3 regions of the Romboutsia sp. 1001713B170207_170306_H8 genome follow, and region 1 is predicted to be linked to each of the others. Evidence: riboswitches for the same ligand, from Rfam matches in the RefSeq annotation. Region 1 holds a riboswitch; each other region holds the start of a gene.

Region 1 (11,201 bases):
AAAGAAGATCTAGGATATAGATTTAAAGGGTTAGCAGATTATTTTATAATAAATATTAATAAGCATTATGTATATAGAATGTGTACTGATGAATATATAGATTTAGTGTTTCTAAATAATGAAGATAGATTGAAAATAAGAGCTAAATATATAGATATAAATGATGATCAAGAAAACTATTATTAAAATAATATAGCTATACTTAATAATAGTTAAAGAATTATTTGTATGCTTAGTATTTTGTTAACTGAATGTAACTTGAATAAGATGATAGTATACATATAAAATAGAATTAATAAGGGAGGAGGAGTAAATATGAATAGAAGCATAGAAAATCCTATGTCAGCAATTTTTAAATGTCTAGCTACATCTGTATTATTTATGTTCATAGGTTTTATGTTTGGACAGATATTTATACCGGTTAGTTTTGCATATTATGCAAATATGATATTTACTTTTTTAATGATAGGACTTTTAATAATGTCTTTATTATCAAGAAAAAATATAATTCCTATAAGCTTTTCTATGAGTTTTGTTTATGCATTTACTTTTATTGATGGTATTCTTACATATCCATTATTACAATATTATTTAGAGGATTTAGGGACAGGTGTATTTACATCCATATTGGTTGCATCAATAGCGTTATTTGCAGTATTAGCTAAATTATCAAGTAGAAAAGAAGCTGGACATTATCTGGGACTAGGAAGTATATTATTCGCTGGACTTATAGGTATACTAATAGCATTGATAATTAATATATTTATAGGGGGAGCAATGCTTAGTTTATTAATAAGCATAGTAGGTGTAGTAATATTTTCTGGCTATGTTCTTTATGATATAAGTTTAATAAAGCATGAGATAGAAAATGGTGAAATAAGAGAAAAGAATGATCTATCTCTACATGTTTTAAACCTTTACTTAGACTTTATTAATATATTACTAGATTTATTGAATATAGCATCAATTTTAGATGATTAATATATAATATTTTTATAGAGGTGGCTAAACCCAATTTTAAAATGATTGGTTAAGCTATCTCTATTTTTATACATATAATGTTATAATAATTATAGTATAAATATAACAAAGGGGTGTTTATTATGATAACTAATGAAGATTATATAAGATATGAACCTATGGTATATAAGATTGCTAATAAATTTAAAAATAATATATATAAATTAGAGATAGAGGATTTAGTTCAAATAGGGTCTATGGGTTTTATAAGAGGGTTTAATACATATGACGATACAAGGGATTGTAAAAAAGATACTTGGATATATTCATGTATAAAGAGAGCTATATTAAGAGAATTTCAAAATTTAAAGAGAATAAAAAGACAATCTTTAGCTAATTCAATATCAATAGATACACCTATAGGTGGACTAGATGAGGATATAACAATAGCTGATACGATAGAAGATATAAATATAAATGTATCAGATGAAACTATAGATAAAATAACGATAGAAGCCTATAAAAAAGAAGTAAATATGATATTAAATGGAATAGAACATTATATTGCTTATGAAACCTTATTTACTGATAAGACATTAACTGAGGTATCAGCTTCAAAAGGAATAGAATACTCAAAGGCAAAGCATATACAAAATAAAGCATTTAGAGAATTAAAGTTTAAGAGTAAGTTAATACGTTCTAAGTATATGGAGTTAAAAGAGAAAGAGGCAGAGAATAACATAATTAATTTATATAAAGATCCTGCTAAATCAATTTATATACATGAAATAAGCAAAGAATTAAGAAATAAATACAGATATGAGCTTGATGTTATAGATACTATACAAACTATATTTGATGGACTAGATACATATAAGAGGAATAAGGTTATACAAGGATTTATATTAAGTTTAGATGATATTGTAGAAGCTAAAGATTTATTTATATATAAAACTATTGCAAAAGGGAATAGGGATTCTCTAAAGGATAAATATAGCTTTAGTGATATTTATTTTGTAGAAGATAGAATAAAAAATACTATTTCTAAAAATAAAGATTTAGTATATGATTTATGTAAAGATTTTGAGTATGGAAAATTTACAAATATAAACAAAGATGATGGTATTATAGACAATATAACGTATAAAAGCAGCTGCATATGATATAACTAAAAAACAAATATTATTATTTATTTAAGCTAGTCGATTTTTCGGCTAGCTTATTTTTTACATGAATGTTTAAATTTTTTTATATTAAATGTTAATATATCCAATTTTGTACACTTAACGACCAGTTATGCACTATATATTTACAAAATTTTACGAATAGAGCTAAAATTAAGTTAAATCATACTTTCTTAATTAAAACTATGAAAAGCCAAACTTTAAGAAATTAAAGGATGGAAAGCTAAGGAGCTAAGGGTAGAATACCTATGCTAGCAGGATATCAAGAGGAGGAGATTAAAATGAGTTTAAAAAAGAGAGTAAGTAAAGGGATAGCGTTAGTATTGATTGGAATAATATTTTCATTACCAGTATCAAATACTGTATTGGCTGCAGGTTTAGAACAAGAAGAGTCATATGATATGAGTTTGGATGAAGAAGTTTTAAATACAGATATAAATTCTATCATAGAAAATGAGTCAGATTTAATAGCGTCATATGGATTGAGTAAAGATCAAGTTATTCAATTAAATGAAGAGAGGGAATCATTTGATGTAGATACAAAATTATCTGACATGTTTTCTGATGAACAAGTGGAATTATTAAAGTTAGAATTTAAATCTACATATGGTGATGAAGATTTACTAAAAAAAGTAAGAGAAGAAAATAACATATTAACGGAAGTTAATGGTCATAGAGGAATAATTAAAACTACAATATATGATAATGAAGGACAGGTAAAAGATACAGTAGAAATTAATTACTTTGAATCATTAGAAAATTTAAATCAAGTAGGAAAAGAAAATAATTTAGAAATTATGTCTAGATCAACTACAGTAGTTCCATCTAAGCAGTATGGATCAGGAACTGTGTCTAGTGTATTTTATCCTTATATTAAGGTAACAAGAGATACAAAAGATAGGATATCTATTCATGGGATAAAATCAGGTCAAAAAAAGAGTTACTCTAAAGAAAAATATAATTGGAATAGTGGTAATACTTTAAATTTCTATAATAGTGTTAATAATGCGTCTGTACACTTCAATAAAATAGGATACAAATTAAGTGGAGCAGTTTTATCAAAATATATAAGTTACGTATCAGGTTTAATAGCTGCAACAACATTTGCACCAGCACTAGCAGTTGTTACAAGTGCATTAGCAGCTTTAGGCATAACTGTTAGTGGATTTGACATAGCAAAAGAAACTATAGCATTTCTTTATGACTTTGGACAAATAAATAAATACTATCATAAAATATAGAGGGCGTTAGAATGAAAATGTACTTTCCTTATATTATAGCTGGATTAGTTTTGATAAGTGTTGTATTTCTTATTTTTGGTTCTATAAAAAGCTTTAAAAAGGTTTACAACATGAATTATAGTAATAATAAAAATTTAATATATATAATAATATTTATGATTATATTATCCATTATAATTGTATTTTTATAATCATTTATTTTAAAAGAAAATAAGAATGAGGATAAAATTAACTTTATATATATTTTCATGATTATTATTATAAATGTCATTTTTAATTAAATGACTTGTAATATTGCAAACTAAACATTTGGATTAATTATAAAAGGTGCACCTATTTTAATTTAGGGTGCACTCTTTTTATATATTAATAAGGATTTCCAAAATGATGAATAAAAAATTACGAAATCAACTCACAAAACAAATAACTCAAATAAAAAAACGCGGTTAAATGGCTATTTATCAAGTTTTAAGTATTGTAATATCAATGTTGTCAAATGTGGTAGCAAAAGGAACGTTGTACACTTTTTATGGAGTACTACGAACGGAACGTTCCGATTGGGTGCACCTATAAAATAAGCTACAATACTGTATTTTACTTGGGTTTAAGCTTCTGAATCAATTTAGTATAATAAACAGTATAAATTCGCTTAGTATTTAGGTTATTATGGAGGTTATATATGAATGTTATTGATATAAATAATATAAAAGATTTATCAGGAGCATACTCAATAAAATTCGGTAAAGAAAAGAAATATGTAAATATAGAGGATGAGAAGATAACATTATTTGGTCGTATAAAAAGTTATGCTCATGGAGGTTGGTGTAACTACAGAATACAAGATATATTTATATCTAAGCAAAAGACAGGTTTTGGAGAAAAGAAATTCTTTGTTTGCCCAGAATGTGGTGAGCGAAGAACTAAAATTTATTGTTATGAGAATAAAGAAGTATTTAAATGTAGAAGCTGCTTAGGTAAAAATATATATTCTGAAAGATGTAATTTATATGATGGAGTAGGTACAGCTCTTATTGAATATAAGTTTTTTAATTTAATATCGGAGCTTGATTTAAGCGAAACCTCAAAGAAAAGACATATACCTTTTGATAGTAGATATTATGGATCATGCAAACCTAAATATATGAGGTATGAAAAGTTTGAGTTGATATTAAAGCAATTAACGGCCCTATCTGCTATGAGAGATACTGTTATATTGCAAAAATGTTCATATAGTACTAAGTATATTAATGGATTATTAAATAGTAATGCACTAAAGAAGCTTAAGTTAATAGATATACCTGACGCTATATGGTTTCATAAAGTATAAATTAACTATATCCGGTTGTACCCTTGTAAAACTTTTTACACCCTAAGTTTTTTTACCTTTCGAAATGGACTCAATTAATAGTATTAAAATGTAAAATATTGAAAATGCTAGTTTTATCCTTAAAAGGTTTGAATAATATTTGTTAGTATAATTATTTAAATGATTATCTACATTTTTTATAGGCCTTAAAAAGTAATCTGACGTTTCTGACTCCCTAAAAAGAGAAGTATTCGGCATTTTCGGCAGTCCTAAAAAGGGATTTTGAACTTTATGAATTCCATAAAAAATAAGTATTTGGAGTATTTAAAAAGGTAATGCTCACAATTCATAAATTAATAAATGAATATAGTTACTTATAATATTGCAGTCATAATATTAACTTAGTACTACTTAGTTAATAGTCATAAGGTTTAGATTTGTTGGAAAATGAGAGTGAAAAATAAGCTTCTTAATACAATAACAGGAGAATTATGTAAAAAAATAGCTTTTAAGATTTAGCTTATAATAAAATATAAAGCCTTAAATTAGACTATAAGGTACTTACATTATATTAGTAATGTATTTATACCTTGTAATGTTTAAAATGGCATATAAAAGATATAACACAAAATAACACAATAGTAACACAACTAATATGAAAAATAGTAGAAAATATAGATTTTAAATTATTTAACTGTACCAGTGTATATATTGGTATAACTGAATTTGGTTGAATATAGAAAAATATTAAAAATATAATTATAGAATCCCCTCGTCTCCACCATTAAAATCCACGAAAAGTCATACTAAATTTAGTATGATTTTTTTGTATGAAAGAATTATATATTTATTAAAAAAATGTTAACTCTATTATAACTAAGTTAAAAGTATATAAACTAAAAAAAAATATGCTAGTATGTTAAATAGGCTATGTTAAACTATTTGTTCAACATAGTCTATTAAAAAAATAAATTTAGTAGAGGTAATTAAGTTATGATAAAGAATTTTGCACATCGTGGATTTAGTGGTAAGTATCCAGAAAATACTCTTTTAGCATTACAAAAAGCGATAGAAATAGGTAGTGATGGCATTGAATTTGATGTTCAGTTAACAAAAGACGGACAAGTTGTAATTATACATGATGAAACTATAGACCGTACTTCTGACGGAACTGGATATGTATGTGATTATACTTATGATGAACTAATAAAATATGATTTTTCAGGACGTTATATGGGGAAAGTTGAAAAACAAAAACTACCTCTTTTAAAAGACTACTTTGAAATGGTTAAAGACACTAACATTATTTCAAATATAGAATTAAAAAATAGCATTCTTGATTATAAAGATATAGAACAAAAAGTGTATGGATTAATAGTGGAATATGGTTTAAAAGATAAAGTTATTATTTCATCTTTCAATCATGAAAGTATAATTAGAATGAAAAAAATTGATGAAAGTATTGTATGTGGTTTTCTTGTAGATTGTACTATGTTAGATGCACCAATGTATATCAAAAAATATAATGTTGAGTGCTTCCATCCTTCAGGATATAGCTTAACAAAAGAAAAGGTAGAAGCTCTACAAAATCAAGGTATATTGGTTAATGTATGGTTAGGAAGTCATAACATGGATTACAAAGAACTAATAGATATGGGAATAGATATACTAATATCAGATAATCCAGATCAAGTAAAAGAAATTATAAGCAACTTATAGGAGGGGATATGAAAATATTAGACAACCATGTGCACACTAGTTTTTCAAGTGATGCAAAGGATTCTATGGAAACTGTAATAAAAATAGCTATAAAAAAGGGATTAAAGTATTTAACTATAACAGATCATGTAGAAAATCATATTACAGGAGAATGGATAGACTACAATGACTATATACCTGTATTTAATCATTATAAAGAAAAGTATAAAGGTGAGATAGAGTTATTGCTGGGTATAGAAGTTGGATATGAAAGTGATAGACACGAAGGTCTTGAAAAAATAGTAAAATCTTATCCTTTTGACTTTGTAATTTGTTCTACTCATTGTATAGATGGTAAAAAAATACATGATAGGAGCTACTTTGAGGGAAAAAGTAAAAAAGAAGCTTATGATAGATACTTTGAGTATGTGAGAGACTGTACTAAAAAATTTAAAGAATTTAACATATATGGTCATCTTGATTACATCATAAGATATGGGACTTATGAAAATAATGAGATATGTTTTGAAGAGTATAAGCAAATAATAGATGAGATATTAATTAATATAATAAATAATGGTAGTGGGATAGAGCTTAATACCTCAGGCTATAGATATGGATTAGATAGCACTCATCCAAATATTAAATTTATAAAAAGATATAAGGAGCTAGGGGGAACTATCATTACTTTAGGTTCAGATTCCCACAGGGCTAAGGATTTATGTGCTGATTTTGATAAAGCTTGTGAAATTTTAGCAAGTTGTGGATTTGAATATGTATGTATATTCAAAAATAGAAAACCTAAATTTATTAAAATAGAAGAAAAAGATAAAAGTAATATTGCTTAGATAAGGCTGTATCAAATTTATTTGGTATAGCTTTTTTCCTATTGAGAAAATTATATTGTCTTACTTATATAAAAATTACTATTTTTTGGTTAAATTAAATTTAATAAATTTAATAAACACTTAATTAAGTTAACTATGTATTAACTACTACTTAATAATCAGTTAACAAATACACTATAAAATATAATTAAGTTGAGTAAATGAAACAAAAGGACAAGTTAAGGGAAATAAAATATTAGAATGAAATGGGAGTTAATATGGCAAAGATAATTTTAGAAAATATTAAGAAAAGTTATAGCAAAAAAAATACTGTAATAGAAAACTTAAATTTAGAAATAGAAGATGGTTCATTTACAGTATTAGTAGGTCCATCAGGATGCGGGAAATCTACAACTTTAAGAATGATAGCAGGTCTAGAAGATATTACAGATGGAAATCTATTTATAGGTGATAGGGATGTAACTAAGGTAGATGCAGGACAAAGGGGGATATCAATGGTTTTCCAAAATTATGCTTTATATCCTCACATGAGTGTAAAGGAAAATATAGAATTTGGATTAAAAAATAATAAAGTAAAAAAAGAAGAGAGAGAGAAGCTCATAGCAGAAGTTTCTTCAGTAGTAGGATTAGATGAATATTTAGAAAGAAAACCATCTGACTTATCAGGAGGTCAAAGACAAAGAGTAGCTTTAGCAAGGGCTATGGTAAAAACACCTAAGGTATTTTTAATGGACGAGCCTTTATCAAACTTAGATGCAAAACTAAGAAATCAAATGAGAAGTGAGCTTATCCAACTTCATAACAAGTTAAAGTCAACATTTGTATATGTTACTCATGATCAAGTCGAAGCAATGTCTATGGCAGATAAGATAGTAATAATGAATAAGGGTGAGATAATGCAAATAGATGCACCAAAAGAAATTTATCAAAATCCTAAAAATATATTTGTTGCTCAATTTATAGGAAGTCCAGCTATGAATATACTAGATATGAATGTATGCCACGAAAAATATGGATTTAGGCCAGAAAAAATTAAGTTAGAAGCAGATGATAATTTTGATGGAATAGTTTTAAACGGAACAATACTTACAAAGGAAATTTTAGGGTCAGAAGTGCTTTATTGTGTAAACGTACAAGGTAAAGATATAATGATAAAAACTGAAACTGATACTTTAAACTTTGATGAAAAAGTACAGTTATTCGTAAATAAATCGGATTTATATTATTTTGATACAAATGGAAATAGAATCGAAAATGAAAAACAAATACAGGGGTTATTTGAATTAATAAATGATAAGGAGAGTTTAAATGAAAAAGCAATATAAATCTTATCTATATATAATGCCTGCTTTAATAGGAGTACTTGTATTTGTAATATATCCAATATTGTACACAATATACTTAAGTTTTCAATCGGGAAGTTTGATGAGTCCAACTTTTACATTTGCAGGGTTAGATAACTATAAGGATCTTTTAAAAGATGGAGACTTTATAATAACTTTGAAAAATACAGCAATCTATACAGTAGCAATGGTTACTATTTCTATTTCATTAGCACTAGTATTTGCAGTATGGTTAAACAAACAAAGTTTTATGCACAAGCTTACACAGACTATAATATTTACACCTCATATAGTTTCTCTTGTATCAATAGGTGTACTATTTATGTGGCTTATGAATCCTGATTATGGATTTTTAAACTTTGTACTAGAGAAGATAGGTCTTGAACCATCTACATGGTTATCTAGTGATAAAACAGCTTTATTCTCAATAATACTAGTTGGGATATGGAAAACAGTAGGATACAATACTTTAGTGTTTGTAGCAGGTCTTCAAGGTATACCGAAGTATATTTATGAAGCTGCAAACTTAGATAATAGTGGACCAATAAAGACCTTCTTTAAAGTTACATTACCTCTACTATCACCAACAATATTTTTCCTATTAATAACAACGACAACAGCGTCATTCCAAGTGTTTGACTTAATAAATGTTATGACAAAGGGAGGACCAATAAACTCTACAAATATGTTAGTTTACTACATTTATGAAGCAGGGTTTAGATATTACGATATAGGGATAGCATCGGCTGCAAGTGTGTTCTTAATAGTATTAGTAGGTATTTTGACTTTTGCACACTTTAAACTATTATCTAATAAGGTTCATTACCAATAAAATTAGTAGGAGGAAAGATCTTGGAACAATTACAACAATCTAGCGCTTATAAAGAAAAAATAAATTTAAAAGAAAAACTATCGATTCTTAAAGTACCGTTAAAATGTTTGGAGTATGTGGTATTGGGTTTAATGATAATGATATTTGTATTTCCTTTTATTTGGATGATATCAACATCATTAAAAACTACAGCTGAAGCAATACAAATACCACCAACAATAATACCTAATGAATTTATCTTTGAAAACTATTTAAAGGCATGGAATTCAGGGCCATTCTTTAGATATTTAGGAAATAGTATATTTATTACTTCAGCAATACTAATTATGCAGTTTATAATTATGGTTCCAGCTGCTTATGCTTTCTCAAAAATTAAATTTAAGGGAGAAAAAATATTATTTGGAATAGTGTTAGTCGGGCTAATGGTTCCACCACAAATAACTTTTTTACCTGTGTATATTATGATGAGTAAACTTGGATTAATAAATTCATATGTACCATTAATACTTCCTTTCATGACATCATCATTTGGAATATTTTTACTAAGACAAAACTTCATGCAAGTATCGGATGAAATACTTGAAGCAGCGAAATTAGATAATGCTTCAGATTTCAAAATAATGTGGAAGATTATGCTGCCTATAGCTAAACCAGCTATGATTACATTTGGGTTATTTAGTTTTATATATCATTGGAACAATTATTTCTGGCCATTAGTTATGAGTAATACTGATTTGGTTAGAACACTTCCTATAGGTGTTGCTATGCTTAAGGAAAGTGAAGGTATAACAAATTGGAATATAGTAATGGCAGGGAATGTAATGCTTACAGCACCAATACTAATAATATATACATTCTTAAATGGTCAAATTAAAAAGGCGTTTGCATATTCAGGAATAAAATAATATTTTATTATAGGGGAGATTTAAAAATGAAATTAAAAAGAACGATATCGGCAACATTGGCTCTTACATTAATAGTAGGAACATTAACAGGATGCTCAACTAAAGGACAAGATACAGCAGTGGACTCAGTAAGTGATGGAAAGGTTCAAGTAGAATTTTGGAATGCTTTAACTGGTACAAATGAAGAAATCGTAAAGAGTTATGTAGATAAGTTTAATGCACAAAGTGAAGATGTAGAAATAAAAATGGTATCTCAAGGAGATTATTGGGAGAATGGAACTAAATTACAAGCTGCAATAGCTGCTGGTAATCAACCAGACTTAACAATGCTTGAAGTAACTCAAGTTGCTCAATTTGCATCTGTTGGAGCATTAGCAGATTTAGAACAATATGTAAGCAAAGAAAAGATAGATGATTTTTTACCAGGGCTTATGAGAGAATCGGAATATGATGGAAAGACTGTAGCAGTACCTTTAAACAGAAGCACTCCATTACTATATGTAAATAAAGAAATGTGTGAAGCTGCAGGACTTGATCCAGAAGGTCCAAAAAACTGGGATGAATTAAAAATGTATGCTGAAAAGTTAACAAACGAAGCGGACGGAGTAGTAGGTCTTGCAGTACCAATAGATATATGGTTCTTTGAATCATTAATATACCAACAAGGTGGAGAAATGATAGATGAAAACAACAAAGTTGCTTTCAATAATGAAATAGGTTTTAATGCTTTAGGATTATGGCAAGATATGATGAAAGAAGGAATAATGCAATTACCTCCAGGGGAAGGGTATGATGCATGGGATGCTGCAAAGGATGCATTCGTTAATGGAAAAGCAGGTATGACATTCCAATCTACAGCAAGTTTAGCAGGACTTATGGAGCAA
Region 2 (11,201 bases), on a different contig from region 1:
CAAAAGCTATAAATAATATGAACTTATTAAGAATAGATGAAGAAACTACTGCAAATATAGGAATAGTTAAGGGTGGAGTAGCTACAAATATAGTTATGCCAGAGATGGAGATAATAGCAGAAGCTAGAAGTTTAGATGAATCAAAATTAGATGCTCAAACTAAGCATATGATAGATACTTTTAAAAATGCAGCTGAAGAATTTGGAGCTAAAATTGAGGTTGATACTAAGAGAATGTACTCTCCACTTAATATAGATGATAATGATGATATAGTTGAATTTACAAAAAGAGCATTTGCTAATATAAATATAGAAGGTAAAACAGCTTCTACAGGTGGTGGAAGTGATACTAATATTTTAAATAAAAATGGTATAAAGGCAGTTAATCTGGGTATAGGAATGAAGAAAGCTCATACACTAGATGAATATATAGCAATAGAAGATTTAATTAACTCTGCAAAAGCAGTTGTTGAGATAATTAAGCAAGCATAACAAAATAAAGTTTATATAATTTTGGGCTATCTCAAAATGAATATTAAAAATTCATCTTGAGATATGCCCATTTTTATATTTTTGGAAATTGATAATTAATCTTGAACGTAAAGAGTATGCAATATCATATAAAAGTTATGATTAAAGAATATTGATTAATGGAGGGATTTATGGAAACTAGATACGAAGAATCAAATAAGATAACTAAACAATCAATTGTTTGGAACATATTTTTAACATTTATAAAAATAATTGCAGGTATATTTGGTAAATCAAGTGCAATGGTAGCTGATGGAGTACACTCAGCATCGGATATAATAAGTTCTGTAGGTGTTTTATTAGGAAACTATATTTCAGCAACTCCTGTAGATAAAGAGCATAATTATGGACATGAAAAAGCAGAAACACTGGTATCATTTTTATTATCAATATTATTAATAGTAGTTTCAATATCAATTGGAATAGAAGCACTTAAATCTATAGGAAAAATAGATAAAATTCAAATTCCAACAGAATTGCCATTAGTGGTATCAATTATATCAATATTAATAAAGGAGTATCAATATAGAATAACTATAAAAATAGCAAATAAAATAAATTCACCAGCTTTAAAGGCAGATGCTTGGCACCATAGATCAGACGCTCTTTCATCAGTAGCTGCATTTATTGGTATAGCTGGATCAATGTTAGGCTTCAAGGTACTGGACCCAATAGCATCATTAGTAGTTGCAGTATTTGTAGCAAAGGTTGGAGTTGAAATTTTAGTTGGATCTGCCAATGAACTGATGGATGTTTCAATAGATATAGAACAAGAAAATCAGATAAAAACAATAGCCAAAAATACAAATGGTGTAATGAACTTAGGAGAAATAAGAAGTAGAAAACATGGGGCTATGGCATATATAGACTTAGTTATTTGTGTAGATGGAAAGATTACAGTAACAGAAGGTCATGATATAGCTAATCAACTAGAAAAAGATATAATAAGGGACATGGAATTTGTAAAAGGAATAACTGTACACGTGGAACCTTGTAATTATTGCCGAGGAAATAACTGTTTTAGATAATTATATATTAAAAAAAATATAAAAAAGGTATATAATAAACCTATAACTAGAAATAGTGGGGGTGAAATACGTGGCTAAGACAGGTAGAAAAAAAAGGAAAATCAAAAAAAGTGCAATTTTACCAATTTGTCTAATTATATTTTTTATAGTTTACTTCTTATCATTCTGGTTGTTTTCTAGAGAGCAAGCAAAGTCTCAAGAGGTAGAAGTAAATACACAAAGTCAACAATCAGATAATAGATCGCTACTAACTCAATTAAGATATAAAAATAAAATTTATCTTTCAGATGGGACGGTAAGTAACATAAGAATCGAAGAAGATTACTGGGATGAACTAGATTATATTCTTTCAGAGTTAAAAGAAGTAAGAACTCCAGAATCATACAATGAAGTTTATAGTGGAAATTCAGATGATGGTATTAAATTTTCAACAGATTTAAATTATTTAAGAATTTATACAGTAAGCCAAGAAGCATATTATAAAATTCCAGTAGACTCAAAGGAAGAATTTGAAAATGTACTTAAGAAAAGTATATATACATCATTTGGATTTGTAAGTCAGTATAAAAACTGGGACAGTGTTAAAATAACATATGGTGATAAAACTAAAAAAATTAATAAGTGGAAATTTGATGACTTATCATATAAAATGGCATCGAAAAGAATCGTAGGGAAAGTTCAGCCACAAAAAAGTAAAGAAAGAAGTGAATACAACTTTACTATTAATATAACAATAGAAGGACAGGAAGTTGTAATAGAAACTATGGGAGACGATTATGTAAAAATAACATCCCATAATTTACAATCATACTATGAAGTACACAATGCCTTATATGAATATATTAAGGAAGATATATTTAAAATAAAGTAGAATAAAAAAATCCATGATTTTAGAAGTATATTTATCTGTATATCATGGATTTTTTGTTTGTATTTATTTTTTTTCAACTAGTAAATCTGCAACTTGATACACAGTACCAGCACCGGCAGTTATTACTAGATCATTATGTTCTAGATTCTCACGAAGGTACTCAACAATATCTTCAAATTTACTTATGTAGATAGCATCTACATTGTTATGATATAGTTTTTCGACTAAATCTTTAGCATGTATATCTCCTGGATCATCTTCTCTTGCTGCATATATGTCAGTTATTATAACTTTATCAGCAGAATAGAAAGCTTCAGCAAAGCTATCTAGAAGAGATTTAGTTCTAGTATAAGTATGTGGTTGGAATACACACCATAAATTAGCTTTATTTAATTTTTTTGCTGCAGATAAAGTAGCTTTTAATTCAGTTGGGTGATGAGCATAGTCATCTATAACTAAAACATCTTTGTAATAACCTTTAGTTTCAAACCTTCTACCAACACCTTTGTAAAGAGTTATATTTTCTCTTATAGTGTCTAAAGATATATCAGAGACGAAAGCAGTCATTATAGCAGCAGTTGCATTATATATATTGTGAAGTCCAGGCACAGATAATTCAAACTTACCTAAATCTTTACCTTTGTATTCTAATTCAAATACTCCATAACCATTATCATTAAAGTTTATATTCTTTATGATTACATCATTAGATGTATTTCTACCATATTTTATAACATTAGCTTTCACTTCATGTAAAATATCATTAGTATTAGAATCATCACCATTGATTATAAAATAACCATCAGGAGGTAAAAGCTTACCAAACTTGTTGAAAGAAGCTTTTATTTCATCCAGCCCAGAGAAGTAATCAAGATGATCTTCTTCTATATTTAAAACTATAGAAATTTTAGGGTTAAAGTTAAGGAAGCTATCAACGTACTCACAAGCTTCTGTTATAAAGTGATCTGAAGCACCAATCTTAACGTTACCACCTATTATGTTTAGGTTACCACCAACTAATATTGTTGGATCTAAATTAGCATACTCAAATATAGTAGAAAGCATAGATGTAGTAGAAGTCTTACCATGAGTTCCAGAAACCGCTATAGGGTTTTTGTATTCTCTCATTACTTGTCCTAAGAAAGCTGCTCTATCCATAGTAAGTATATTTTTTTCTTTAGCAGCTATTAATTCTGGATTTTCAGGGTGTATAGCTGCTGTATAAACCACCATATCTATGTTGTTAGATATATTTTCTCTACATTGGCCAACATGTATATTAGCCCCTTGACCTCTTAGTTTATCTAAAAGATAAGATTCATTCATGTCCGACCCAGATACCGTATATCCTTTGTTAAGGCATATTTCTGCTAATGCACTCATACTTATGCCACCAATTCCAATGAAATGTATATTCATAACAAAACCACCTTCCTTTAAAAATTAAGTTCTACAATATGAACTATTTATGTGGTATAATAATACAATGTTCAATATTTTATTAATAATGTACATATACTATATTTATAATAATATATTAAAAAATGTTATAAAACATAACAACTATTATACCATACTAAGAAATGTTATGCATTATTTAGTTTATATATAAATTACAAACACTAGAGGAGGTAACCCGAGTGAAATTCAAGAGAACGGAAAGAATTGGGGCTATAGTTAAAATACTATCTGATAACCCAAATAAAATATATACATTAAGTTATTTTACAGAAAAATTTAACGCTGCAAAGTCTACAATAAGTGAAGACTTATTAGTTGTAAAGAATGTTTTTGAAAAGCTAGAATTAGGTAGAGTTATAACTATTTCAGGAGCTGCTGGAGGAGTTAAGTACATACCAAAAACTTCAAAATCAGAAAATGAAGAATTTTTAATGGATTTATGTAAAAAAATAAGTGATCCATCAAGATTACTTTCTGGAGGTTTCTTATATTTAATAGATTTAATATATGACCCAACAATAGCATCCAAAATAGGTAAAATATTTGCATCGAATATAGACTACTCAGAAGCTGACTATGTAGTAACTATGGAAACTAAGGGAATACCTATGGCACTTATGACAGCTAAAGCTATGAATTTACCATTAGTTATAATAAGAAAGGACATAAAAGTATCAGAAGGTCCAACACTAAGTATGACATATGTAAGTGGTAAATCTAAAGTTGAAAGTATGAGTTTACCAAGAAAAGCACTAAAGCCAAATAGTAAGGTTATTTTAATTGATGACTTTATGAGAGGTGGAGGTACTATAAAAGGTATGATGAACCTTATGAATGAATTTGGGGCAGAAGTAATAGGTTCAGGAGTATTTATATCAACTACTACACCAGAAGATAAGATGGTAGGGGATTACATATCTTTAATCCAATTAGATGTAGATGGAGATAAAATAACTGTAGAACCAAATTTAAAAACTTTCAAAGATGAATATAGAAATATAGATATAGAAGAATTAGAGGGTAACATCGAAGAAGGCGAAAGCTTTTTAGATGAAGAATAATAAATATTTAAGATTTTGCAGAAATATTTAAAAAAATAAAGAAGGAAATTTTTACATAATATAGAATTACTAGATAAGAAAGATAATTTATAAATGTAAAATAATTTTGTCAAAATTAAAAGGGGGATATTGAGGTATGAACATTACTGACGTAAGAGTAAGAAAAATAACTGATGAGGGGAAAATGAAGTGTATAGTTTCTATAACTTTCGATAATTTATTTGTTGTTCATGATATAAAAGTTATCGAAGGTCACAACGGGTTATTCATAGCAATGCCAAGTAGAAAAGTTGGAGAAGGAAACTTTAGAGATATAGCTCATCCAATAAATGCTGAAATGAGACAAGTTTTAGAAGAAGCAGTACTTAAAGCTTACCATGAAGCAGTTGCTCAATTAGAAGTAGCAGCAGAATAATAAACAAATAACTTAATGTATTATTAAAATAGTATGAAAGAGCCGAACAATTCGGTTCTTTTTTATTGGAAAAAACACTTAAATGCTATACTTTTAACATAAAAAGTGGTATATTAATTAGAGAAAAAGTGAAATTGTATACAAAACAAGAACATAAGATATAAAGATAGATAGATTAATTTTAATATAAAAGGAGCCGAGCTTATGAATTTTAAAGCTATAATTCTTGCTGCAGGAAAAGGGACTAGAATGAAGTCTAAATATCCTAAGGTAATACATAAAGTATGTGGAAAAGAAATGGTAAACCACGTTATAAATGTCTCTAAAAAATCAGGAGTAAATGACATAGTTGCTATCTTAGGTCACGAAAGTGAAGTTGTAAAAGAAAGATTACCAAAAGATACTATGATAGCAATGCAAACAGAGCAACTAGGTACTGGACATGCTGTTAAGATGGCTAAAGAATATATAAAAGATGAAGATACTATAGTAGTTTTATGTGGAGATACTCCACTAATAAAGGAAGATACATTAAATAGATTATTCTCATATCACTTAGAAAATGGATATCATGCAACAGTTTTAACAACTAAGGTAGACAATCCAACTGGGTATGGAAGAATAATAAGAGATAGCAATGAAGATTTATTAAAAATAGTAGAACAAAAAGATGCTAATGAAGATGAAAAAGCAGTTAATGAAATAAATTCAGGAATCTACTGCTTCAATGGAAAATCTTTAAGAGAAGCTTTAGATTTAATAGATAATAATAATGCTCAAGGCGAATACTACTTAACAGATACAATATATATAATGAGAGATAAAGGTCAAAAAGTAGGAGCTTACAATGGTTCTACAATAGAAGAGCTTATGGGAGTAAACTCTAGAGTTGAATTATCAAAAGCAGAAGCAATAATGAGAAAAAGAATAAATGAAGCTCATATGGTTAATGGTGTAACTATAATAGATACTAACTCTACATACATAGAGTCTGATGTAGAAATAGGAAATGACACTATTATTTATCCAGGGGTAATGTTAAAAGGAAACACTAAAATAGGATGCAACTGTACAATAGAGATGAATTCATCTATAGAAAATTCAACAATTGGAGATAATACAGAAGTAAAAAACTCAACAATAGTTGATAGTATAGTTGGAGAAAATACAACAGTTGGACCATATGCTTATCTTAGACCAAAGAGTAATATAGGGAACCATGTAAAAATAGGTGATTTCGTAGAAGTGAAAAATGCTACTATAGAAGATCACTCAAAGGCTTCACATTTATCTTACATAGGAGATGCACATGTAGGTAAAAATGTAAATATAGGATGTGGAGTAGTATTTGTTAACTATGATGGGAAAAATAAATTTAAATCTGTAGTAAAAGATGGAGCATTTGTTGGTTCAAATTCAAACTTAGTAGCTCCAGTAACAGTTGAAGAAGATGGTTACATAGCTACAGGTTCAACAATAACTAATGATGTGCCAAATGGAGCTTTAGCAATTGCAAGAGAAAGACAAGTTGTTAAAGAAGGTTGGGTAGAAAAGAAAAGAGCTAGAGACAACAAATAAGTTTGATTATTATTTTTAGTTTAGTCTAAAAATTTTAAATATAAATACACAATATATATCAATAGTTTAAATTTTTCGGGAGGATAGGCAATGAATACTAGCGGAAGTGAAATTAAAATAATTTCAGGAAACTCGTCTAAAGAGTTAGCACAAAAGATAGCTGATTATATAGGAGTACCTGTATCAGACTGTCAAGTAGGAACATTCAGTGATGGAGAAATATCTGTAAACATGAATGAGACGGTGAGAGGATGCGATGTTTTCGTAGTTCAATCAACTAACAGTCCAGTTAATGACAACTTAATGGAATTATTAATAATGATAGATGCGCTTAGAAGAGCATCAGCAGGTAGAATAACAGCAGTAATCCCTTACTACGGATATGCAAGACAAGATAGAAAAGCGAAATCTAGAGATCCAATCACAGCTAAGTTAGTTGCGAACTTAATAACAGCTGCAGGTGCAGATAGAGTATTAACAATGGATTTACATGCAGCACAGATACAAGGATACTTTGATATACCACTAGATCACTTATTAGGTGGAAGCATATTAGCTAACTACTTTAATGAGAAGAAAATAGAAGATTTAGTAGTAGTTTCACCTGATTTAGGAAGTGTTACAAGATCTAGAAAATTTGCAACAACATTAGACGGAGATGTTCCATTAGCTATAATCGATAAGAGAAGACCAAAGGCTAATGTCTGTGAAGTTATGAATATAATAGGAGATATTAAAGGAAAGAATGTTATCCTGTTAGATGATATGATAGATACAGCTGGAACAATAACTAATGCAGCTAATGCTCTTAAAGAATTTGGAGCGAAAGATATATATGCTTGTTGTACTCACGGAGTATTATCAGGACCGGCTATAGAAAGAATAGAAAATTCTGCTATAAGTGAGTTAATAGTATTAGATACTATACAACTTCCTGAAGAAAAGAAAATAGATAAGATAAAAGAACTTACTGTAGCTCCTTTATTTGGAGATGCTATAAAGAAGATATTCTCTAACGAATCTATAAGTGTTTTATTTTAATTAAATTAAAAAAGGCTTGTATCCAAAGTTATTTTGGAGCGAGTCTTTTTTTATATAAATTATTATTTAGAATTTAGTAATATTTATACTAAAGTATAAATATATATTGTTAAAAAGTGGAAAATGGTATATATTTTTTATAGAAAGAAGTTAATAAAGAGTAGAAATCAAAGAAGTATATCTTATATATGGGCACTTTAGGTATACTGAGATAGTAGTGCAACCGGCTATATTATAACAAATTTTGTTTTGATTATAATATGGCCTTTTTTATTACATAAATAGATAGACATAGGGAAAAAATGGTATAATGTATCATGCAAAAGAATAATTTTAATGGTACGAAAGTAGTATATAAATATAGTATTTTACAAAAGAGGTGAATATATGGTTAGTTACACTAAAAGGCGTTTAGGTGATATTTTAGTAGAAGCAGAAAAGATAACATCATATCAACTAGCTCAAGTTTTAAAAGCTCAAAAAACTATGGGTAAAAAATTAGGTGAGATTATAGTCGAGCTTAATATATTAGAAGAAAAAGATATTATTGATGCTATAGAGAAACAAACAGGTATAAAAAAAGTTAATTTGAATGAGATAGAATTTGATAAAAGGGTTATTAAGTTACTTTCTCAAGGATTATGTGAAAAATATACATTAATCCCTTTTGGGATTGAAGAAAATAAATTAAAAATTGCTTTTTCAGATCCACTTAATATATATGCAGTAGATGACATATCTATATCTACAGGATTTGAAGTTGAATCATATATAAGTGATAAAGCGAGTATAAGCAAATTTATTCAAGTTCACTATAGTTCAGAAAAAATGAACTTAGCAGCAGAAGAATTATCAAGAGAAAGTTTAGAATCACAATATATATCTATTAATGTAGAAGATTTAGATGATGTAAAAAGTGCTCCGGCTGTAAAAATGGTAGAGTACTTATTTGCCAATGCAGTTGAAATGAGAGCTTCAGATATACATATTGAACCTTTTGAAAATGAAATAAGAATAAGATATAGAATTGATGGTCAGTTACGTAATATAAATACACTTCCAAAAGAAAGTTTAGGTCCATTAGTTACTAGAATTAAAATATTATCAAATTTAAACATAACTGAAAAAAGAATACCTCAAGATGGTAGAGTAATAGCCAAAATATCTGGAAAAAAGGTTGATTTAAGAATATCTATACTTCCAGTTGTAAATGGAGAAAAAGTAGTTATAAGGGTATTAGATAGAAGTAATTTTAAGGTGGGAAAAGAATACCTAGGAATGGATGATGAAAATATTAAAAGATTAGAGAGAATTATATCAAGTCCGCATGGAATTGTATTAGTTACAGGTCCGACTGGAAGTGGTAAATCTACTACATTATACACTATTTTAAGTGAATTAAATTCATCAGAAGTAAATATTGTTACAATAGAGGACCCTGTAGAGTATACATTAAATGGAATAAATCAAGTAAATGTAAATAATAAAACAAACCTTACTTTTGCTAGTGGATTAAGAAGTATATTAAGACAAGATCCAGATATAGTTATGATAGGGGAAATAAGAGATGAGGAAACAGCTCAAGTTGCAACAAAAGCGGCCATAACAGGACATTTAGTTTTAAGCACATTGCATACTAATGATGCGCCATCTACAATAACTAGATTAATTGATATGAATATAGAACCATACTTAGTATCTACAGCTATTTCTGGGGTAATTGCTCAAAGACTTGTAAAAAAGATATGCCCGCATTGTAAATCACAATATAGTTCAACTACATATGAAAAAAGAATACTAGGTAAGAATGATGATGAGGAACTTTTACTATATAGAGGATTAGGTTGTGGAAATTGCAATTATACAGGATATCTAGGGAGAACTGGTATTTATGAAATTATGGAGATATCAAGAGAACATAGAGATTATATAAATATAAGTAGAGATCCAAATGGTCTTAAAGATATAGCAATTAAAAATGGCATGGAGACATTGGAAGAGAATTGTAAAAAACTAGTTCTTAATGGAATAACAACAGTTAATGAACTTGCTTCGATAACTATGATAAAAAATATATAAGAAAGGGATGATATAAAGTGCCTAAATTTGAATATAGAGCTATAAGCCCTTCAGGAGAAAAGATAACTGGTATACATGAATCAAAATCTAAATTTGAAGTAACGGATATGTTGCGTTCGAATGGGTATTACCCACTAAAAATAGAAGAAAAAATAGAAAGTAAAAATATAGAGATAAATATCTTTCAAAAAATAACTATAAAAGATATAGCTATATTTTGTAGACAGTTTTATACAATGTTAGATGCTGGATTAACAGTAAACTCTGCATTAGAAATATTAGCTCAACAAACTACAAATAAAAAACTTAAAGATATTATAAAAATCGTAGAAGATGATGTTAAGAGGGGGGAAACATTGTCATATGCAATGGGAAAACATTTAGATGCATTTCCAAATTTATTAATAAATATGATTGAAGTTGGCGAAGAAAGTGGAAATCTAGATACAATAATGCTTCGAATGTCAGACCAATATGAAAAAGATAATAAAATAAATAATAAAGTTAGGGTAGCTATGATATATCCAGCAATACTAGCTATAGTGGCAGCATTAGTAGTAGCTATATTAATGATATTTGTAATGCCTTCATTTATTGAAACATTTGAATCTATGGGTACAGAATTACCAGCAATAACAAAATTATTAATGTCTATAAGTGGATTTATAAGTAGTAATATAATATTTATTACATTAGTAATAGTTACACTTTCAGTATTATTTAAGATTTATGCTAAAACAGATCATGGTATGCATACTGTGAGTTACTTGAAGCTAAATATACCGATAATAGACAAATTAAATGAGAAAATAATAGTTTCTAGGTTTACAAGAACGATGTCCCTTTTAATGTCTAGTGGAATACCAATGATAAGAGCGTTAGAGCTAATAGCGGATATAGTTGGAAATAAAATTGCAGAAGAAGTTATATTAAAAATGAGAGAATCTGTAGTTAGAGGTGAAGGAATATATAAACCTATTAGTAACAGTAATATATTTCCTAAAATGATGGCTACGATGGTAAAAATAGGAGAAGAGTCAGGTACATTAGATGACATAATGTATAAAACAGCAGACTTTTATGATGATGAATTAGAAAGTCAAATACAAGCTACTTCAGCAATGATAGAGCCCTTAC
Region 3 (11,201 bases), on a different contig from region 1:
ATACACGATATGATCATAGACTACAAGGAATGAAAAGATCAACATCTGTAAGATTAATAAATAAATCACTAATAACAAGCTATCCATTTAGTATAGAGAATATAAAAGTAGCTCAAACTCATAATCAATATTATCAATTAAATCTAGAAGATGAAGATGTGGTTCCTTGGTATACTATTTCAACAAGTTCATCAAATAATGCAGTAGATGAGTATGATGTAAGAAATAACTATTATACATATTCAAAAGGGAATATCACATTTTCTGGAGCAGGCCATAGTAGTGGATATACAGATGATGAATTAAGATTATTTATAAATACAATCGTAAAAGCTGAAAGAGGAGCTAATCATAATCCAGAAATAGAAAGTAGTATAGATGATGGAATAATTATAGAAGTTCCAGAAGCTCAAGATTATCAATTTAAAACTACCGCTAGGGACTTAGATAATGATAAGGTGAGAGTTACTGTAAAAATTAATGGAAATATAATAGATAATATAAATGAAAAGTTAATTAATCAAGGTGAGTTAATAGATGTAACTATACCAGCAAGTTATTTTTCAACAGGTAAAAATGTAATAGTAACAGTTAAAGCTAAGGATACACAAGATGCTCAAGCAGAATCAAAAACATATACTTTTAAGCCTTCTAAAACACCTCAGCTAGAGTTAAGTGGAGATGTAGTAAATGGATTAATTGGAGATCAAATAGATGGAACAGTTAATATACAAAAACTATATGATGATAATAATAAAATAAATAGTGTATCTATAAAAAAAATAGATTATAATGAGGAATTGCTACAAGTAGAGAGTGAAATTAATAATATTAGTTTTTCTAATAATAATGCACAAGTTAGTATTAAAATAACTTCTAAATATATACTTGAAAATGAACCTATTAAAGTTAATATATCATATAATGTTGGACTTAATGAATATAAGGATATTTCAACATATATATATGTGAGTAGTAAGGAAGGAAAAGTCAATATTGAAGTTAGAGATGAAAGTGGAGAAACACTTACCTTAAGTTATTTAAAGTCTTTAATTAATGAAGATAACAACTTAATTACAAAATCATTAAGGCGTATATCATTATCAAATTTAGAAGCATATATTAGACAGAATGGAAATACTTTAAGTCATACAAGTATATCTGAATCTGGAAAAGCTGAATTTAGAAATCTAAAAACTGGAAACTATGAAGTAGATATAAGCTCTCTAGCAGGATTTGATATCAACTGTGATGATAAAAATGTAAATCTTAATTATGATAATAATGAACATACTAAGGTGTTTATAGTGAATTTAAACTCAGGCAATAAGGTTGCGATGACAGTTAAAGATTCATCTGGAACTATAAATAAGGTATATGATTCATCACAAAATTCAAGTAACTACAATATTAAATATGACCATGATGGATATGATGAAACATATAAACTTTATGGAAGATCGAGCGTAGAAATAAACTTCGAGGGACAAGCATTTAACTACTTAGAATATAGATTTGTAAATAAAGATAACAATCAAGGGACTACAGATTGGGTTGGTATGTATGCTGATAGTGATGTACTAGATCAACCAGGTAATCTAACACAGATGCCTTATGATGTATCTGACTTACCAACATTAAGTGGTAACAGCATATGGAGTAATAGAGATCTAGTTTTCAATACTAATAATGCATTTAATTCAGATACGGCGAATATAAGCATGGAAGTGTTCGAAAATGGAAGTGCAATAAATCCATATGTTAGCAGAGTAGAAGTAAATGGACAATTTATAAGATGGCAACCTAAAACTTATTTTGTAAAAGATCATAATGTAGGTGCATATGCAAATAATTATAAAGAAGCAAGAAAAACTTGGGGATATATAAAAGTACCTGAAAGTGGAAACTATAGCTTTGAAACTATTTCAGATGATGGAATATATGCAATGTTAACTGTGAATGGAAATACAAAAGTTATTGCAAATGACTTTACCCCAAGAGGAGCATGGTCTATATATAGTAATGAAAGTATTTATTTAGAAAAGGATAAATATTATCCTATATATATAGAATATTTTAACTGGGGAGGAAGCGCAGCTTTAGAAATAAAATATAAAAAAGATGGAGCAAGCTCATACACTAATATACCATCAGATTGGTTCTATCCATCGAATAGTAAAAACCCTATACAAGGAGGAAATAATACATTTACGGGTGCACAAAATGTAAACTTTCCGGAAGTTACAGGAACATATACTATTGAGTATAGAGTTGGAACTAAAAATAGTGAGTCTGATAAATTTAATATATTAAGAACAGGCTCGTTTGGAGAGTTTGCTATAGAAAATAGATTTAACTTAACTAAGAGTACTGATGTATATCAAGTCAGCGTGGGGGATAATCTTAATATTAATTATGAATTAGATCCTAAGGATATAACTCTTAGAGAGCTATACAAGATAAGCGGAAATGAATTAAAAAATAAAGGTAATATACCAGAATCATTAACTATAAAGGATATTAGATTAAGTGATGTGCTTCCAGATGGACTAGAATATATAAATAGTAATGAAGATTTAGGTGGCGTATTTAGTATTAATTACAGGTTGAATAAAACTGGATCAAAAAGTGAATGGAAGTATGAAGCTGATGTTGTAAATATAAATGTGTCGGTTAAAGCCAAGACAATACAAGAGATTGTATTTGAAGAAAATAGTGGATATATTAATTATGGAGATGTAACACTAGATGAAACATCAGGATATTTATGGAAAAAGGATTATTTTAATGGAACGACAGTAAGTGTCATAGATTCCAGTGAAATAATAGCTCATGGTAAATATGAAAATAATTCTACAATAGGAAGCCAGCAAGTTAATATAATGAAAAATATGTATTATACACTGGGTATAAGTATAGATATAAGGAATGAAAATAATATTCTAAATATATTACTTGATAATGATATAGATGTTAATAGTAGTAGCGTGCTTGTATATAAATGTAATGAAAATGGCGAAATACAAGGTAGAGATAATAATGTGAGTATAACTATAGATCAAGATTCTGGATACATTGAACTTAAAAACTTTAATCCTGGCAAATATATAGTTACATATAGTGTAAAGTCAATATCTGATGGAACTATTCGAGCTAGTTTATTTAATTCAAGCGGGAATATTATAAATAGTAAAGATGTTAAATTAAATTTACAATCACAGGAATTACCTGACTTATTTTAAAAATATAAATTAATTTTTATTGATAAGGTAACTTTTAATTTTAAAAGTTATCTTATTTTATTTTGTAAAATTATAAATAATACAAAAGTATAATTTCGACTTAATAATAAGTATAAAAATGCTTGCTAAAGAATGGAATAAATGATACAATTTTGGTATAAAATGGAATGAGATACGGAGAAACATATTCTTTATTTGGGCACCTGGAATATGTAGAGTAAGTGGTGCAACCGGCTATTAAGATTTTGTTTTAGACAAAGCATAATAGTCATTTTTTATGTTTTCAAAGGGGTTATTCCAGTGAGAAAATTATGATAAATTTTGGAGGGAAATTATGTTAAACAAAAAGAAAAATAATAAAGGTTTCACATTAGTGGAATTATTAGTAGTAATAGCTATTATAGGTATATTAGCAGTAGTAGCAGTACCAGCATTATTCAATAATATACAAAAGGCAAGAATTTCAGAATTAGAATCAGATATAAGTGCTATAAAATCAGCAGCAGCAACAAGTTATGCTGATACAGGAGCGTATCCAACTGATGGAAACTCACCGAAGACTACAGTGGGAACGAATACATCTACAGATGCATTTGCTGGATTAATAGATGATTTAGGAAAGCCACTAGGAGCTTCATATGTTTTATCAGGTGCATCAGCTACACCAAGCGATTTAGTTCTTTCTATAACTACTACGAGCAAAATAAATGCAGCAGGAATAGAAAAGTTAAAGTCTGATTTTGGAAACTTAACAAATGCAGAAGTAGGAACAGCAGATGGGACTACAGCGAAGCCAATAAAAATAGTTTTAATTGACTATAATCAAAATGGAATAGATAAATAATTAATAAAGAACCGAAGGTTTATATTTTACCTTCGGTTCTTTATTAATTAATATGAACTAAATTTTAATATTTTGATTAAAAAATTATTTATTAGGAGAAGAATAACCAATAGATACTTTGATAAGATAATAAGGAGTAATAAATGAATATATTTGACTTATTAAATAAATCAATACAATTAAGATCATCAGATATACACATAACAGTAGGGAGCGTTCCAACTGTAAGAAGTAAAGGAAAATTTATAAAGTTATCTGAATACACATTAACATCAGAAGATACAAAAAACATGGTACAACAAATTACTTCAGAAAAAAACTTCAGAAAAATAGAAGAAGAAGGCGAATGTGATTTTTCAATATCACTAGAAAGTGGAGAACGATTCAGAGTAAATGCCTACAAACAAAAAGGAAACTACGCAATAGCACTAAGAACAATAAGTTCAGAAATACCAAACTTTAACACACTAGGATTACCTCAAACATTAAAAACATTCACAGAAAAACAAAAAGGATTGGTATTAGTAACAGGCCCAACAGGAAGTGGTAAATCTACAACACTAGCAAGCCTTCTAGATATAATAAACACAAATAGACAATCACATATAATAACAATAGAAGATCCAATAGAATACGTACACAACCACAAAAACAGCATAGTAAATCAAAGAGAAATAGGAAATGATACAAAATCATTTAATTCGGCACTTAGAGCAATACTTCGTCAAGATCCAGATGTAATATTAATAGGAGAAATGCGTGATCCGGAAACAATATCAATAGCCCTTACAGCAGCAGAGACAGGACATTTAGTATTCTCAACACTACATACAATAGGGGCAGCAAAAACTATAGATAGAATAATAGACAGTTTTCCATCAGAACAACAGCAACAAATTAGAATGCAATTATCAACTGTAATAGAAGGAGTTGTTTCACAACAATTAATACCAACATCAGATGGTGAAGGAAGAGTAGCAGCTCTTGAAGTGATGACAGTAACACCTGCAATAAGAAATCTTATAAGAGAAGGAAAAAACCATCAAATTCAAAGCTCTATACAAACAGGTATGAAATTTGGAATGCAAACTATGGATCAAGATTTAATTAAGTTATATAAAAGTGGAAAAATATCAAGAGAAATGGCTCTTAGTAGATGCAATGATTATGATTTTACTAGTAAATCAATTGGTATGATATACTAATTAATATATTTAAAAATGGAGAAAAATATGGAATTGATACTACAACTTTATATATTTATAATTGGAATAGTTTTTGGAAGTTTTTTTAACGTATGCATATACAGAATTCCAGAAAATGAATCAATAGTAAATCCACCATCAAAATGTCCCACGTGCAACACAAGACTAAAACCTATAGACTTAATACCAATATTAAGCTACTTAATATCAGGTAGAAAATGTAGATATTGCAAAAAAGAAATATCATCTAGATATGCATATGTAGAATTTTTAACTGGAATTTTATTCTTAGTAGTATTTAATACATTTTCAATATCACTAGAAACTATATATTATTTAGTACTAGCATCAATATTAATAATAATAACATTCATAGATATAGACCATTACATAATACCAGATGAGATAATAATATTTGGAATAATATCAGCATTAGTATTAAAGTTATTTGGAATAGGAGTACCTTTAAAAGATAGTATAGTAGGGGCTATAGTATCTGGAGGTGGAATGTTATTAATAATATATATAATAGAATTTATAGCTAAAAAAGAAGTTATGGGTGGAGGAGATATAAAATTCTTTGCCATGACAGGATTTTTCCTAGGACTAAAAGGTGGATTACTGACAGTGTTACTAAGTGTATATGTAGGTGCTATTTATGGGATAATAACAATACTACATAGCAAAATAAAAAATAAAGAATATAACTCGATGATACCATATGGTCCATTTATTTCAGTAGGAGCATTAATAACAATGTTATACGGGAATCATATATTAAATTGGTATTCGAGTTTATTTATATAGTTATAAGGTATCTATAAAGGTACCTTATTTTTTTATGGTTAAAATTACATATAGATATATGTTAACTTAAAATATATAATGGTTTTATTTAAGGATAAATGTTTTATATATGAAATAAAGACAAACTGCTTAGATAAATTGCTATCTGTATCAAGGGGGATTTCAGACAAATATATTTTTTACAACGGAGGATACAGATGAATAATACGATAAATAAAAATAACGGTTTTTATTTAAGTGTAAAAACTAAATTCTTTATAAGTATATTAATAAGTATACTTTGGGTTATATTTTCTTATGAAGTATCAAAATTATGGTTAAATGAATTATCATCAATAACAACACCACTTATAGCATTTATAATAATAGCAGGGGTAGCATATGTACCAGGATTCATGAACGCATTTCTAGTTGGAAGTTTAATATTAGACAAACAACCCAAATTAAAAGTACTAGACCCTAGAGATGAAGTAACCTTGCTAATTTCAGCTTATAACGAAGAAATTGGAATATTTGAAACTTTAAGATATGTAAAAAATCAAGATTATAAGGGGAAAATTCATACGATAGTTATAGATAATAATTCTTCAGATAACACAAGTAAAGAAGTTGAAAGAGCTAAAAAAGAATTAAATATGGATATTATGCTACTACATGAATCAAAACCAGGTAAATTTAATGCTCTTAATTATGGATTAAAATATGTGAAAACAAAATATGTAATGACATTAGATGCTGATACTATAATTCATAAAAGCGCAATAAAATATCTAGTTTCTAGAGTTAAAACATCACCAGATGATGTTTGTGCAGTAGCAGGTTCTATGTTAGTTAGAAATAGTAGGGAAAATTTATTAGCGAGAATACAGGAATGGGATTACTTTTTAAGTATAGCATCAGTAAAAAGAATGCAGGGATTATATCAAGGTACTTTAGTAGCACAAGGTGCTTTTTCATTATATAAAACAGAAGTAGTAAAAAATGTAGGTGGATGGTCAGATGCTATAGGTGAAGATATTGTATTAACTTGGAAAATATTAAGTGAAGGAAATAGAGTATATTTTGAGCCTATGGCAGTAGCTTTTACAGATGTTCCAGTTAAATTATCTCACTTTGTTAAGCAACGATCTAGATGGGCGAGAGGCATGATAGAAGGTCTTAGAGAAGTTAAACCTTGGCAACAGCCATCGATGTTTTATAAGTTTTTAACTGGAATAGATTTAATTATTCCATATATGGATTTTAGTTATACTTTCTTTTGGATACCAGGATTAATATTAGCATTATTCTTTAAAAAGTATTATATTGTAGGACCTATGATGTTGTTAGTTTTACCTTTAACATTAGTTAGTTTTTGGATTTTATATCATTATCAAGCCAATGTCGTATTTAAAAATTTAAATCTAAGAGTAAGGAAAAACTTCATAGGATTTGCATTATTTATATTATGTTATCAAATGATAATGTCACCAGTTTCTTTATATGGGTATGTTCAAGAGTTATTTGGTGCAAAAAGGGTATGGAAATAAAAAGAATCTCAAACTTGAGATTCTTTTTATTTATAGTATAAAAAAATCAATATTAATTAAAAATTAAAATATAAAACTAAATCCTACTTACTAATACATAAAAAATAATGTATGATTTATACTATAACGATATCAACAATTTTAGCCTATTTTACAAATAAATATTTACACATAAAAAGCAAAGAAATAAATAAAATTACATATAATACATCTATAATATATTTTCTCACTATATCACTATCTATATTAATTTACCAAAAATACGGATTAACGCCAGATGCTATAAGATACATATTCATAATTCCTTTTTTATTAGTTATATCAATAATTGACTATCAGAATAGTTATATATATGATATAAGCGTACTTAGTGGTATAATTATTCAAGGTGTAATTTTAATAAGCTCAATGAATATGGAAAAAGATTTTAATACACATATAAGTGCACCATTAATAGGGTTCATAATTTCATTTATTTTAGCTAAAATAACCAAAGGTCTAGGCGATGGAGATATAGGCCTATTTGTATTATGCTCTCTTACATTAGGTCATAATTATAGCGTATATTTGATATTTTTATCTTACATAGTAGCATTTATATATTGTATATACATGATTTTGACAAAAAAGAAATCAATAAAAGAAAATATACCATTTGCACCATTTATATCATTAGCAACAATATTAATAATACTTACAGGAAATAGCTTATTAATAAGCTATTTTAATATAATAAATAGAGTATTATAAAAGGAGGATAAAATATGTATGTAGTAGTAGGATTAGGAAATCCAGGAAAACAATATGAGAGAACAAGACATAACGTAGGATTTGATGTTATAGATAGTTTAGCGAAGGAATATGGCATAAGTGTATCGAAAATAAAACATAAGGCATTAATAGGAGAAGGAAGAGTTGGAAATGAAAAAGTTCTTCTAGTAAAACCACAAACATATATGAATTTAAGTGGAGAAACTTTAATAGACATCTATAATTACTATAAAGTAGATATGGAAAATATAATAGTAGTATATGATGACATAGATTTAGATGTTGGTAAAATAAGAATAAGAAAAAAAGGAAGTGGTGGAACTCATAATGGAATGAGATCTATTACAAAGTGTTTAGGTTCTAATGATTTCCCAAGAGTAAGAGTGGGTGTATCAAAACCTAGACCAGGTCAAGATTTAGCAGACTTTGTTCTTTCAAGATTTAGAAAAGAAGAAAATGATGATGTAGAATTAGGACTAGAAAAAGCAGCTAAAGCAATAGATGTAATGATAAGAGAAAATATTGATTTAGCTATGAATAAATATAATGGATAAAAAAGGGAGGATCATATATGAATGACGTACTAATTTACCCTTTGCAAAATTCCAATGAATATAAAGATGTAATAAATTGCATAAACAATAACAAAGGCTCATTATTAATTAATGGCCTTTTGTCAGTGCAAAAACCTCATATAACTTACTCTATATATAAAGAATTAAATAAGCCTACGGTATTTGTAGCAAGTACAGATTTAGAGGCAAAAAAAGCTTATGAGGATTTAAGTTTTTATATGAAAGATAAAGTAGTTTATCTTAATCATCAAGATATCTATTTTTATCACTTAGATGCAAAGGATAGAAATGAAGAAGCTAAAAAACTTAAAACATTATTGAGATTAGCTAAAGGAGAAAAAATAGTAGTAGTAACTTCTACAGAAGCTATACTTAGAAAGTATATTCCAAAAGAAGTTTTACTTAATAACACATCAACTTTTAAAATAGGGGATAGAGTAAACCTAGATGAATTAAGTGAAAAATTAGTATCTCTAGGTTATGAAAGAGTATCTAAAATTGAAGGATTTGGGCAGTTTAGTATAAGAGGTGGAATAGTAGATATATTTTCATTAGAATATAATAATCCTATTCGTATGGAACTATTTGATGATGAAATAGATTCTATACGAACTTTTGATGTTTTTTCACAAAAATCTATAGATAAAATTAAGAAATTTTCAATAACACCTTCTAGAGAATTTATTTATCCTGAGAATGTTAACAATGCTGTTGAAAAATTAAAAAAAGAAACTAGTGAATTAACTAATGAAGATGTTTTTTCTAACATAGATAATATAGAGACTAAAACTTATTTTGAAGGAATAGAAAATTATATAGATTATATTTATCCTGAGGAAAACAAGAGTATATTCACTTACCTAAATGATAATGCTGTCATTTTCGTAAATGATATCTCAAGGCTTAAGGAAAGATGTGAAAATTATATTGATGAATTTAAAGAAAATTATAAATTAAACCTTGAAAGAGGATTAGCTCTTAAAAGCCAAGGTAATTTATTATATCACTATAATGATTTAGATTTTATAAAGGGTGATAAAAAATTAATATTAAATACTTTATTACCAAAGCCTGTCAATGATTTTAAGATAAGTAATATAATAAATTTTGAATCTAGAGAAGTTCCAACATTTAATGCGAAATTAGATGTACTAGCAGAAGAATTAAATAGATTAAAGTATAATGGATTTAAGATAATACTAGCCACTAACACTTTAGATAGGGCTAAGAAGTTAAATAAGGAACTATTAGATTTAGGTTTAGAAACCACTGTATCTAAAAGTAGAGATATTGAAATTAAGTCTTCTCAAGTTATTATAACTCCAGCACAAATTAGCAGCGGGTTTGAATATAAATCTATAAAATTTGTAGTAGTTACAGATAACGAGATGATAGGAGTTCACAAAAGGGTATCAAGTTCTAAGAATAAAAAGAAGAAGAAAAAAGGTCAAAAGATAGAATCATTCTTAGATTTGAATGTAGGTGATTATGTTGTTCATGAAAATAGTGGTATAGGTAGATATACTGGCATTGAGCAAATATCTATAAATGGAATAAAGAAAGATTATATGAAGATAATCTACCAAGGTGGAGACAACCTATATGTACCAATAGACCAGATGGATAAGGTACAAAAATATATAGGTGCTGATGCAGAAAAAGTTAAGCTTAATAAACTTGGATCTAGCGAATGGACCAAAGCTAAAGCAAAGGTTAAAAAAGAAATTGAAGATATGACTAAAGACCTTATAGAGCTTTATGCTAAAAGAGAACAAGTAAAAGGATATAAATTCTCTAAAGATACTCCATGGCAACATGAGTTTGAATCATTATTCCCTCATGAGGAGACAGAAGATCAACTAAAAGCTATTAAAGAAACTAAAAAAGATATGGAATCAAGTAAGGTAATGGATAGACTTATATGTGGTGATGTTGGTTATGGAAAAACAGAGGTAGCTATAAGGGCCGTATTTAAAGCTTGTATGGATCAAAAGCAAGTTGCAGTTCTTGTTCCTACAACAATACTTGCACAACAACATTACAATACATTTAAGGAAAGATTTGAAAATTATCCAATAAGGGTAGAAGTTCTTAGTAGATTTAAAACAGCTAAACAACAAAAGGAAATAATAAATGATGCTAAAAAAGGATTAGTAGATGTTTTAATAGGAACTCATAGAATTATTTCCAAGGACATAAATTTACCTAATTTAGGTCTAGTGGTTATA

What was found. Region 1 has a riboswitch for cyclic di-GMP ahead of I2A66_RS06145 (hypothetical protein). Riboswitches for the same ligand answer to the same signal wherever they lie in the genome.
Region 2: linked by a shared signal. The riboswitch ahead of I2A66_RS13635 (GspE/PulE family protein) and the one ahead of I2A66_RS06145 (hypothetical protein) in region 1 are both predicted to bind cyclic di-GMP.
Region 3: linked by a shared signal. The riboswitch ahead of I2A66_RS13680 (type II secretion system protein) and the one ahead of I2A66_RS06145 (hypothetical protein) in region 1 are both predicted to bind cyclic di-GMP.

What each region holds. Positions count from the first base shown of each region.
Region 1 is NZ_JADNAX010000002.1:318,552-329,752, reverse strand. Features, by position in the region: gene I2A66_RS06160 (DUF3885 domain-containing protein) at 1-186, shown strand, start outside; gene I2A66_RS06155 (Bax inhibitor-1 family protein) at 316-981, shown strand; gene I2A66_RS06150 (sigma factor) at 1,104-2,123, shown strand; cyclic di-GMP riboswitch class I at 2,327-2,411, shown strand; gene I2A66_RS06145 (hypothetical protein) at 2,426-3,385, shown strand; gene I2A66_RS06140 (hypothetical protein) at 4,065-4,712, shown strand; gene I2A66_RS06135 (glycerophosphodiester phosphodiesterase) at 5,685-6,410, shown strand; gene I2A66_RS06130 (histidinol-phosphatase HisJ family protein) at 6,419-7,237, shown strand; gene I2A66_RS06125 (ABC transporter ATP-binding protein) at 7,495-8,562, shown strand; gene I2A66_RS06120 (carbohydrate ABC transporter permease) at 8,546-9,412, shown strand; gene I2A66_RS06115 (carbohydrate ABC transporter permease) at 9,433-10,317, shown strand; gene I2A66_RS06110 (ABC transporter substrate-binding protein) at 10,344-11,201, shown strand, end outside.
Region 2 is NZ_JADNAX010000009.1:17,429-28,629, forward strand. Features, by position in the region: gene I2A66_RS13595 (M20/M25/M40 family metallo-hydrolase) at 1-491, shown strand, start outside; gene I2A66_RS13600 (cation diffusion facilitator family transporter) at 662-1,558, shown strand; gene I2A66_RS13605 (hypothetical protein) at 1,629-2,429, shown strand; gene murC (UDP-N-acetylmuramate--L-alanine ligase) at 2,493-3,848, opposite strand; gene purR (pur operon repressor) at 4,070-4,951, shown strand; gene spoVG (septation regulator SpoVG) at 5,088-5,366, shown strand; gene glmU (bifunctional UDP-N-acetylglucosamine diphosphorylase/glucosamine-1-phosphate N-acetyltransferase GlmU) at 5,571-6,944, shown strand; gene I2A66_RS13630 (ribose-phosphate diphosphokinase) at 7,035-7,985, shown strand; cyclic di-GMP riboswitch class II at 8,139-8,223, shown strand; gene I2A66_RS13635 (GspE/PulE family protein) at 8,373-10,064, shown strand; gene I2A66_RS13640 (type II secretion system F family protein) at 10,082-11,201, shown strand, end outside.
Region 3 is NZ_JADNAX010000009.1:36,774-47,974, forward strand. Features, by position in the region: gene I2A66_RS13675 (DUF5057 domain-containing protein) at 1-3,242, shown strand, start outside; cyclic di-GMP riboswitch class II at 3,404-3,487, shown strand; gene I2A66_RS13680 (type II secretion system protein) at 3,577-4,086, shown strand; gene I2A66_RS13685 (type IV pilus twitching motility protein PilT) at 4,230-5,291, shown strand; gene I2A66_RS13690 (prepilin peptidase) at 5,319-6,098, shown strand; gene I2A66_RS13695 (glycosyltransferase family 2 protein) at 6,296-7,627, shown strand; gene I2A66_RS13700 (prepilin peptidase) at 7,739-8,377, shown strand; gene pth (aminoacyl-tRNA hydrolase) at 8,392-8,952, shown strand; gene mfd (transcription-repair coupling factor) at 8,970-11,201, shown strand, end outside.